Linked DNA regions of Diaphorobacter ruginosibacter. The protein of the gene in region 2 interacts with the protein of the main gene of each other region in a pairwise test. Links are inferred from orthologs where the notes say so. Each region holds a gene or a part of one and is shown on either strand. Other genes may lie near its edges.

Region 1 (4,626 bases), 720 kb from region 2 along the record:
CCGAAAGGAGGTGGATTCCGCTTTTGCTTGAGCAGTGAGCCTGCGAAGTGACCGAGGCGCTTGGAACTCGCACCACAACGCCGAGACAGGGTTTGAGACGAGGCGTCGCCGACGCAGACATACCTTTTGGTAGGCAAGGAGGCGCAACGAAGGATCAAGCCCTGTATCGGCGCCTCCGCACGGTTGAACAGTCGAAGCCGGAGGCTTCGTTTGAGCATGCCAGTGCAGGCGTATAGCGCTTCATTTGCGTGCCGAATGTTGTTGACTCGGTACTTCAATAAAAAAGGCCGCCTGATGGCGGCCTGTTTCAATTGCGGAACAGATCCAGGATCTTGTTGCGCTCTTCGGTGGCGGGCGGTGCGGTCGGTGCAACGCCGGATGCAGCCCCCCCGGAGTCGAGTCCCACGTTGGCAACACCGCCGCTGCGTGCATATTCCTCGTACATCCAGTCACCACTCACATTCACGAGGCCAGGCGGCACGGTAGGTTCCGAAACGGGGACGCCCTTGAGTGCCCGCTCCATGTAGCTGATCCAGATGGGCAGGCTCAGGCCGCCGCCGGTTTCACGGCTACCCAGGTTGCGCGGCGTGTCGTAGCCGATCCAGGTGACGGCCACGTTCGTCGGCTGGAAGCCGGCAAACCAGGCATCGAATGCGTCGTTGGTCGTCCCTGTCTTGCCATAGATGTCGGGGCGCTTGAGCGTGCCCTGCGCGCGGGCCGCGGTGCCCGAACGGGCGACTTCCTGCAGCAGGCTGTCCATGATGAAGGCGTTGCGGGCATCGATGGCACGCTCGGAATTGGCGAGCGAAGGAGGCTGCACTTCCGAGATCACATGGCCGCGGTGGTCCGTCACGCGGGCGATCAGGTAGGGATTCACGCGGTAGCCGCCATTGGCGAAGACCGAGTAGCCCGTCATGAGCTGCATGGGCGTCACCGAGCCCGCGCCCAGCGCCATCGTCAGGTAGGCAGGCTGCTTGTCCGCATCAAAGCCGAAGCGCGTCACCCAGCTCTGGGCAAACTTCGGCCCCACGGCCTGCAGCACGCGGATGGAGACGAGATTCTTGGAGCGCGCCAGTCCCGTGCGCATGGTCATGGGACCGTCGTAGCGTCCGTCGTAGTTCTTGGGCTCCCAGGGCTGGCCACCGGTGACACCCGCGCTGAAGAACAGCGGCGCATCGTTGATGACCGTGGAGGGGGAAAAGCCCTTTTCCAGCGCGGCGGAGTAGATGAACGGCTTGAAGCTCGAGCCTGGCTGGCGCCATGCCTGGGTGACGTGATTGAACTTGTTCTTGTCGAAGTCGAATCCCCCCACCAGGGCCTTGATGGCGCCCGTGCGCGGGTCGGACGAGACGAATGCGCCCTCCACCTCGGGCAGTTGCGTGATCTCCCAGCCCTGCTTGGGTGTCTGGACGACGCGCACGATGGCCCCGCGGCGAAGCTTGATGTTGGGCGGTGCCTTGTCGCTCAGTCCGGATTGCACCGGCTTGAGGCCGTCACCCGTGATCGTGATGGGCTCGCCATTCGCGCGTGCCACCACCACCTTCTTGGCCGATGCCTCGAGCACGACGGCAGCAAGCACGTTGCCGTTGTCGGGGTGGTTGGCCAGAGCGTCGTCGATGGCGTCCTCAGCCTCGGCGGCATCCTTGGGCAGCTCGACAAAGCGCTCGGGGCCGCGATAGTGCTGGCGACGTTCATAGTCCATGATGCCCTTGCGCAGGGCCAGGTAGGCAGTTTCCTGGTCGCCGGCATTCAGCGTGGTGTAGACGTTCAGTCCGCGCGTGTAGGCCTCGTTGCCGTACTGCGCGAAGATCATCTGGCGCACCATCTCGGCCACGTATTCGGCGTGGATGCGGGTGTCGTCGCTGCCGGAGCGCAGCTTGAGATCCTCCTGCTTGGCTTCCGCTGCCTGTGCGGCCGTGATGAAGCCGTTTTCCTGCATGCGCTCGATGATGTAGAGCTGTCGGCTGCGTGCGCGCTTGGGGTTGCTGATGGGGTTGTAGGCCGAAGGCGCCTTGGGCAGGCCGGCCAGCATCGCGGCCTCGGCGATGGTGATGGATTTCAGTGGCTTGCCGAAATAGGTCTCGGCCGCAGCAGCAAAACCATAGGCGCGATTGCCCAGATAGATCTGGTTCATGTAGATCTCGAGAATCTGGTTCTTGGTCAGCAGATGCTCGAGCTTGAACGTGAGCAGGATTTCGTAGATCTTGCGGGTGAACGTCTTTTCGGATGACAGATAGACATTCCGGGCCACCTGCATGGTGATGGTCGAGGCGCCCTGGCTTTTGACCTTGCCGAGGTTGGCGAGAGCGGCTCGCACCATGCCCTTGTAGTCCACACCGCCATGCTCGAAGAAGCGCGAGTCCTCGATGGCCAGCACGGCATTCTTCATGACATCCGGAATCTCATTGATCGGAGTCAAATTTCGGCGTTCTTCTCCGAACTCGCCCAGCAAAGCGCCTTCCTGTGAGTAGACTCTGAGCGGCAGTTTGGGGCGATAGTCAGCCAACTGCGAGATATCCGGCAGGTTGGGGTAGGCCATGGCCAGACCGATGGCCACCACGATGGCACCTGCCACCACACCCGCTACCGCAATACCGACCAGCCAAGCAAGGATGCGAGTGATCCATGACAGCACGGAGCGGTGGGGGTGAGGTGTATTTTTGGGGGTCGAAGGAGTGTCGGTTCGCGGCATAGGCTCTCACAGGATAGCCGTGCATTATAAAAACTGTCGTGTTGCCCGGCGTTTCATCATGTGTAGCACCACAACTGCGGGAGGCAGGGGTGCTCGTCTCGGGGGGAACGTCTGCTTTTGACAACGGCTGGATCACTATCGCGAGCCAAAACTCTTTGCTGGATAAGTACCTTACTGATAGCATTCATGTGAAGTGTTAAGTATTGTTGCACTGCATAGGTAGAAATTTTGGGAGGCGATCTTGATAGCAATGGGGTCTATTTTTGGTCGGCAGTCTGCCCCATTGCTTGGGATAGACATCAGTTCGTCCAGCGTCAAGCTCGTGGAGTTGGGCCGTGACAAGACAGGCAACCTGGTGCTCGAGCGCTGTGCCATCGAGCCACTGGAGAGAGGGTGGATCACCGATGGCAACATCGAAAAATTCGATGAGGTGGCCGAGGCCATCCGGCGTCTCGTGAAGAAAAGCGGAACGCGCACCAAGCACGTGGCCCTGGCACTGCCTTCGTCGGCAGTGATCACCAAGCGCATCACTCTGCCCGCCGGATTGAGCGAGCAGGAGATGGAAGTTCAGGTCGAATCTGAAGCAAATCAATACATCCCTTTCTCTTTGGACGAGGTGAGCCTCGATTTCTGCGTTATTGGGCAGAGCAAGTCGGCGCCCGATGACGTCGACGTCCTGATTGCTGCATCGCGCAAGGAAAAGGTGCAGGATCGCCAGGGACTGGCTGAGGCCGCAGGCCTCAAGGCGGTAGTGGTGGACATCGAGTCCAACGCATCACGCATGGCTGCCAACCGTCTCGTCGAATCACTGCCCAACAAGGGCAAGGATGCCGTCGTTGCATTGTTCGAGATTGGCGCGATGACCACCAGCATGCAGGTACTCCGCAACGACGAGGTGCTCTACGACCGGGATCAGGCATTCGGTGGTGCACAGCTCACGCAGCTGATCGTCCGCCAATACGGCTTTTCCCAGGAAGAGGCCGAATCCAAGAAGCGCGGCGGTGATCTGCCGGAGGATTATGTTTCCGCGGTGCAGCGCCCCTTCGTGGACAGCCTGTCGCAGGAAATTGCGCGCGCGCTGCAGTTCTTCTTCACCAGCACACCCTACAACCGCGTGGATCACATCATGCTGGCCGGTGGTTCTGCTCCGCTTTCAGGGCTGACCGAGGCCGTGACAAAGGGCACTGGATTTGCATGCTCCACGGTCAATCCCTTTGACGGCATGGAGATTGCCGGCTCGGTGCGTCTGAAGAAAATGGTGCGAGAGGCGCCAACCTATCTGACTTCGTGCGGATTGGCGATGCGGAGGTTTCTGCAGTGATTTTGATCAACCTGCTTCCTCATAGAGAAGCTGCAAAGAAACGCAGGAAAGAGGCGTTTCAAGTCACCATGGTCATGGCGGCGCTGATCGGCGCAGCCATTGCCGGTGGCGTGTACTGGTGGTTCCAGAACCAGATCGAGAACCAGCAGGCGCGCAATGCGTTCCTGACTCGGGAAATCAAGCAACTTGACGAACAGATCAAGGAAATTGCCACGATCGAGAGCGAGATCGCCGCACTGCGCGCACGCCAGAAGGCCGTGGAGGATCTGCAGGCCGATCGCAATCTGCCGGTGCATCTGCTGACCGAGTTGGTGGCGCAGATGCCTGATGGTATTTACATCACCAGTGTCAAGCAAGTGGATCAGACGGTTGAGATGCATGGCATGGCGCAGTCCCAGGAACGTGTGTCTGAACTGCTTCGCAATATCTCCGGCAATACCCCATGGTTTGCCAAGCCTGAATTGCTGGAAATCGTGGCGGCCAATGCAACTCTTTCTCCGAAAGATGTGCGCAGGGTGGCGTCATTCAAGATGCGTTTCCGTTTGATGCGGGCCTCGGATTTGAAGAAAGAAGCCGATGCCGCTGAAAAGGCGGAGAAGGCGGAAAAGGCCAA
Region 2 (6,131 bases):
GTTCATCCGCGCTCGGTGCTCACGCCGAGCCCGCGCATCATCATCTGCGTGCCCTGCGGCTCCACCCAGGTGGAGCGCCGCGCGATCCGCGATGCGGCCGAAGCGGCCGGCGCCACCAGCGTCGACCTGATCGAGGAACCCATGGCCGCCGGTATTGGCGCGGGCCTGCCGGTCTCCGAAGCCTCGGGCTCGATGGTGGTGGACATCGGCGGCGGTACCACCGAGGTGGGCGTGATCTCGCTGGGCGGCATGGTCTACAAGGGTTCCGTGCGCGTGGGTGGAGACAAGTTCGACGAAGCCATCATCAACTACATCCGCCGCAACTACGGCATGCTGATCGGCGAGCCGACCGCCGAAGCCATCAAGAAGAACATCGGCTCCGCATTCCCTGGCTCCGAAGTCAAGGAAATGGAAGTCAAGGGCCGCAACCTGTCCGAGGGCGTGCCGCGCAGCTTCACCATCTCCAGCAACGAAGTGCTGGAGGCACTGACCGAGCCACTGAACCAGATCGTCTCCGCCGTGAAGAACGCGCTGGAGCAGACACCGCCCGAACTGGGCGCCGACATCGCCGAGCGCGGCATGATGCTGACCGGCGGCGGTGCGCTGCTGCGCGACCTCGACCGCCTGCTGGCCGAGGAAACCGGCCTGCCGGTGCTGGTGGCCGAAGAACCGCTGACCTGCGTGGTGCGTGGTTGCGGCATTGCGCTGGAGCGCATGGACCGCCACGGCGGCATCTTCACCAACGAGTGACCGAAAGAGCGGGCCAGCGTGGTGCATGCAGGGTGCGTAGTCCAATGGAGTAGGCCATGCCTCTAGGCACGCTGGACCGAAAGGCCCCGTCTCTTTTCAAGCACGGCCCCTCGCCCCTCGCACGCCTGACTCTCTACAGCGCCTTGGCGCTGTTTTTGATGGTGGCGGATGCGCGTTTCCATGTCACCGAGCCCATCCGTGGCGCGATCGGGACGGTGCTCATGCCGATCCAGTGGGCCATGCTCAAGCCGGTGGAGTTCGCACAGTACGGCGCGGGCTACTTCCAGGCGCTCGAGGATGCACAGAAGGGCCGTGACGAAGCCCAGAGCAGGATGGCGGCCATGTCGCAGCAGGCCAACCAGGTCGACCTGCTGCTGCAGGAGAACACCCAGCTGCGCCAGTTGCTCGAGCTGCGCGAGCGCGTCAAGGCCGAAGGCATGGCCGCGCAGGTCGTCTACGATGCCGCAGACCCCTATACCCGTCGCGTGGTCATCGATCGTGGGCAGATCGCCGGCGTCGTCCCGGGCTCTCCGGTGATCGATGCTTCGGGCGTACTCGGCCAGGTCACGCGGGTGTTCCCGCTCTCCAGCGAGGTGACGCTGCTGATCGACCGCGACCAGGCGATCCCTGTGCGGAACATGCGCACCGGTGCGCGGGGCGTGGCCTATGGCGATCCCGTGATGCTGCATGGCGGAGGCATGGAGCTGCGCTTCATGCCAAGCAATGCCGATGTACAAGAGGGCGATCTGCTCAGTACCAGCGGCATGGACGGCGTCTACCAGCCCGGGCTGCCGGTGGCCAGGGTGATCAAGGTGGAAAAGCGCGCCGATTCGTCGTTCTCGCGCATCTACTGCCAGCCCCTTGCACAGATGAGCGGCGCGCAATACGTCTCGGTCCTCAAGCCGCTCACCGACGGCGTGCGTGCCGAGGTCGAGGCCGAGGTACCGGCGCCGAAATCCGGCAAGGCCGAAAAGCCGGCCAAGGCCACGAAGGACCTTCCGGGCCGTGCCCAGAATGGAGGCCGCCCATGATGCCCAAGGGCCAGCAGCTGCTGCTCCCCGTCAGCCCGCTGTTCATCGTCGCCAGCTTTGTCGTGGGGCTGGCCATCAATCTGCTGCCGCTCGGGCGCGTGGTCTGGACGCCCGACTGGCTGATGGTGCTGCTTGCGTTCTGGGGCATCCACCAGCCGCAGCGCGTGGGCATGAGCGTGGCTTTCATCCTCGGGCTGTGCATGGATGTGAGCCAGTCCGCGCTGCTCGGCCAGCATGCGCTGGTGTACTGCCTGCTGATGTATGCGGCCCAGATGTCCAGCCGCCGCATGCTGTGGTTCAACGTGTGGCTGCAGGCGCTGCAGATGGTGCCGCTGTTCGTGGGAGCTCACGCGATCGAGCTCCTGCTGCGCCTGATCTCCGGGGGAACTTTGCCAGGCCTCGAAGGTCTGATTGCACCTGCGCTGGAAGCCGTTCTGTGGCCGATTGCCACGTGGATCCTGCTTGCGCCGCAGCGGCGTCCGCCCGATCCGGACGAGAACCGGCCGCTCTGATGCTTGCCGTGCCTGCCTGTTTGTCCGACCGGCCACCCATGAAGCCCGCACACCATGACTGAATTGCGAAATGTAGAGGCCGACGTCTCTCGCTTCCGTTTGCGGGTGATCGTCGTCGGCTTCCTGGTCTTTCTGGCATTCCTGCTCATCGTCTCGCGCCTGCTGGTGCTGCAGGTGGTGCGCCATGACGACCTGGCCGACCAGGCCGAGAGCAACCGCACGGCCGTCGTGCCGATCGTGCCCAACCGGGGCCTGATCCTTGACCGCAACGGCGTGGTGCTGGCCTCCAACTATTCGGCCTACACGCTTGAGATCATGCGCTCCAAGGTCTCCAATCTGGACGACACCATCGAGGAGCTGTCCCGGATCGTGGACATCAGTTCGCGCGACCGCCGCAAGTTCCGGCGGCTCATGGAGGATTCCAAGAGCTTCGAGTCCATTCCCATCCGCACGCGCCTGACGGACGAGGAGGTCGCCCGCTTTGCGGCCCAGCGCTACCGCTTCCCCGGCGTGGACATCAAGGCCCGCCTGTTCCGCAACTACCCCCTGGGCGAGACCGGCAGCCACCTGATCGGCTACATCGGCCGCATCAACCAGCGCGAGAAGGAGCGCATCGAGGATTCCGACGACGCTGCCAACTACCGCGGCACCGACTACATCGGCAAGCTCGGCGTCGAGTCCTCCTACGAGTCGACCCTGCACGGCCACACCGGCGTGGAGCGCCTCGAGACCTCCGCCGGTGGCCACGCCGTGCGCCGCCTCGCGAGCTTCGCCGCGACGCCGGGCGATACCGTGATGCTGTCGGTCGACATCAAGCTGCAGCGCCTGGTGGAGGAAATGTTCGGCGACCGGCGCGGGGCGCTCGTCGCGATGGACCCGCGCAACGGCGAGATCCTCGCGCTGGTGAGCAAGCCCACGTTCGATCCGAACCTGTTCGTCGAAGGCATTGACCAGGAGAACTGGCAGGCGCTCAATGAATCGATCAACAAGCCGCTGCTCAACCGTGCGCTGCGCGGTACCTACCCGCCGGGCTCGACCTACAAGCCGTTCATGGGGCTGGCCGCGCTGCAGCTGAACAAGCGCTCGCCCACGCAGGTGTACAGCGATCCGGGCTACTTCAACTATGGCGGCCGCACCTTCCGCAGCCACGAAGGCGGCCTGGGCGGCGTGGACATGTACCGCGCGATCCAGTATTCGAGCAACACCTATTTCTATTCGCTTGCCGTCGACATGGGTGTGGACATGATCCACGACTTCATGAAGCCGCTGGGCTTCGGCCAGATCACCGGCGTGGACCTGAACGGCGAAGTGCGCGGCACGCTGCCCAGCACCGATTGGAAGCGCAACACCTACAAGCGCCCCGAGATGAAGCGCTGGTACTCGGGCGAAACCGTGTCGCTGGGAATCGGGCAGGGCTACAACAACTTCACCATCCTGCAACTGGCGGGTGCCGAGGCCACGCTGGCCAACGGCGGCACGCGCTTCACACCTCATATCGCCAAGGCCACCAAGGACGCGGTCACGGGCAAGATCGTCGACATCCAGCAGCCTCCCGGCGTCTCCCTGGGCTATGAGCCGAAGAACATCGAGATCATCCACAAGTCGCTTGGCCTGGTGAACAAGGTCGGCACGGGCGCGCGGCTGTTCGCCAGCGCGCAGTACACCTCGGGCGGCAAGACCGGCACGGCGCAGGCCGTGAGCCTGGGCCAGAACGTGCGCTACAACGCCAAGCTGCTCGACGAGCACAAGCGCGACCACTCGCTGTTCTCCGCCTTTGCGCCGCTCGAGGAGCCGCGCATCGCGGTGGCCGTGATCGTGGAGAACGCCGGCTTCGGCGCCGCCGCCGCGGGCCCCATCGTGCGCCGGGTGTTCGACTACTGGCTGCTCGGGCAGTACCCGAGCGAGGCCGATCTGGCCGCCGTCTCGAAGGGCCAGGCCACCGCGCCGATCGGCACGCCGCGCAAGGCGGCAGATATTTCGCTCACGGCGAACGAGCCGCCGGCGCCCTGACGGGAGCAACCCACCGAGCGCGGCGGATCACGCCGCAGCCACCACCTCCTTCGGCGGCTGCAACTGGCTCACGATCAGCGCGCCCACGATCAGCGCCGCGCCCAGCAGGCCGTTCAGGCCCAGCGTTTCACCGATCAGGAACCAGCCCATGGTGGCCGCGAAGACGGGCTCGAGCCCATAGATGATCGCGCTGCGCATGGCGTCCACGCGCTGCTGGCCCCAGGCCTGGAGCGTGACGACCATCACGCTCGCGAACACGCCGAGGTAGACGAGCGCGGCCCATGATGTGGCGGGAAGGTGCAACAGCGGGCCCAGGGCGCTCGGCACGTCACCATGACGCACCAGGACGAGGATGGTGGCCGACACGAACATCACGGCTGCCTGCGCCGCCGCCATGCGCGTGGCGCGCAGCGGTTGCCCGGCAGTGCGCCGCGCGCATTCCTCGAGCGCCAGGATGTAGATGGCGTAGAAGAACGTGCTGGCGAGGGTGAGCGTGTCGCCCAGGTTCCAGGGTTCGTTCTCGTGGAACATGAACGTCATGCCCAGCAGCGCCATGCCGCAGGCGACCCACAGCGCCAGCCCATAGCGGCGGCCCAGCGCCAGCATCGCGAGAATCGGCACCACCAGCACGTTGAGCCCGGTGACGAAGGCATTGCGGTTGCTGGAGGTGCGGGCCAGGCCCTCGATCTGCAGCCAGAACGCGATGAACAGCAGCACGCCGAGCGCAAGGCCCCAGCGGCGCTCGTTGCTGCGCATGCCGCGCCACATGGGCAGCAGCACACACAGGGCGATCGCAAAGCGCGCCCAGATGATCTGCAGGGCGTCCAGATGGCTGGACAGCAGTTTCATCGCCGGGAAGGTGGTTCCCCAGACGATGGTGACGATCAAAAGGGCCACGAGGCCACGGCGCTCGGAACGCATAGCGGATGGAATTCTGTTGGGTGGTTCGGCCAAAGCCTTGCCGTACGAGAGTACTGTCGCGGCTTTGCGTCGCGTCTGAGGGGCTATCTCATCATTGTGGCTGGGGCTTCCCGCGCTCGCAGGACTGCGGAGGTGGCCGGAAAACCGGTTGGCCCCGCGCTGTCAATGATTCGACATTCTGCCGATAAAGGCACGGATGCGGTCATTCGCCGGGTTGCCGAAGAACTCGGCAGGCGGTGCCTCTGCGGTAATGCGGCCCTGGTCGAAGAACATCACGCGGTCGGCCACTTCGCGGGCGAAGCCCATTTCGTGGGTCACGATGATCATGGTCATGCCGTTGCGCGCAAGCTCGCGCATCACGTCGAGCACCTCCTGGACCATCTCGGGATCGAGTGCCGAGGTGGGCTCGTCGAACAGCATCACCTTGGGCTCCATCGCGAGCGCGCGGGCAATGGCCACGCGCTGTTGCTGCCCGCCCGAGAGCTGCCAGGGGTACTTGTTCGCATGGTCCTTGAGGCCCACGCGGGTGAGCAGCGTCATCGCCCGCGCATGGGCCTGCTCGCGCGAGAGGCCTCGGATGCGGCGCGGCGCGAGCGACACGTTGTCCAGCACCGTCATGTTGCCGAACAGGTTGAACTGCTGGAACACCATGCCGACCTCGCAGCGCTGGGCCTGCAGCGTCTTCGCATCGTCGGTGACGGGCACGCCGTCGATGGTGATCGTGCCGCTGTCGTGCGGCTCGAGCCGGTTGATGGCGCGCAGCAGCGTGCTCTTGCCGGAGCCCGAGGCGCCGATGATCACGGTCACTTCACCGGTATTGAACGAGGTCGATACGTCCTTGAGCACCTGGTGGGTGCCAAACGACTTGCAGACCTTGTCGGCCACGATGTAGCACTTCTGCGTATCC

What was found. The genes of interacting proteins can lie anywhere in the genome.
Region 1: the proteins of mrdA (region 2) and H9K76_RS03845 interact in binary tests that used the Escherichia coli proteins (3 or more experiments, as listed by UniProt). The link is inferred for Diaphorobacter ruginosibacter from one-to-one orthologs.

The regions. Positions count from the first base shown.
Region 1 is NZ_CP060714.1:844,035-848,660, forward strand. What follows is about bases 1-3,019. They hold H9K76_RS03845 (penicillin-binding protein 1A), read right to left. Parts: upstream 2,693-3,019; coding sequence 308-2,692; downstream 1-307. Other genes in these bases: H9K76_RS03850 (pilus assembly protein PilM), read left to right, coding at 2,934-3,019. Outside these bases: more of H9K76_RS03850, read left to right, coding at 3,020-4,013; H9K76_RS03855 (PilN domain-containing protein), read left to right, coding at 4,010-4,626. UniProt on the Escherichia coli protein: Cell wall formation. Synthesis of cross-linked peptidoglycan from the lipid intermediates.
Region 2 is NZ_CP060714.1:123,461-129,591, forward strand. Bases 1,910-4,825 are described here. They hold mrdA (penicillin-binding protein 2), read left to right. Parts: upstream 1,910-2,347; coding sequence 2,348-4,303; downstream 4,304-4,825. Other genes in these bases: mreD (rod shape-determining protein MreD), read left to right, coding at 1,910-2,293; H9K76_RS00615 (DMT family transporter), read right to left, coding at 4,331-4,825. Outside these bases: H9K76_RS00595 (rod shape-determining protein), read left to right, coding at 1-750; rod shape-determining protein MreC, read left to right, coding at 807-1,781; more of mreD, read left to right, coding at 1,778-1,909; more of H9K76_RS00615, read right to left, coding at 4,826-5,224; H9K76_RS00620 (amino acid ABC transporter ATP-binding protein), read right to left, coding at 5,387-6,131. UniProt on the Escherichia coli protein: Catalyzes cross-linking of the peptidoglycan cell wall. Responsible for the determination of the rod shape of the cell. Is probably required for lateral peptidoglycan synthesis and maintenance of the correct diameter during lateral and centripetal growth.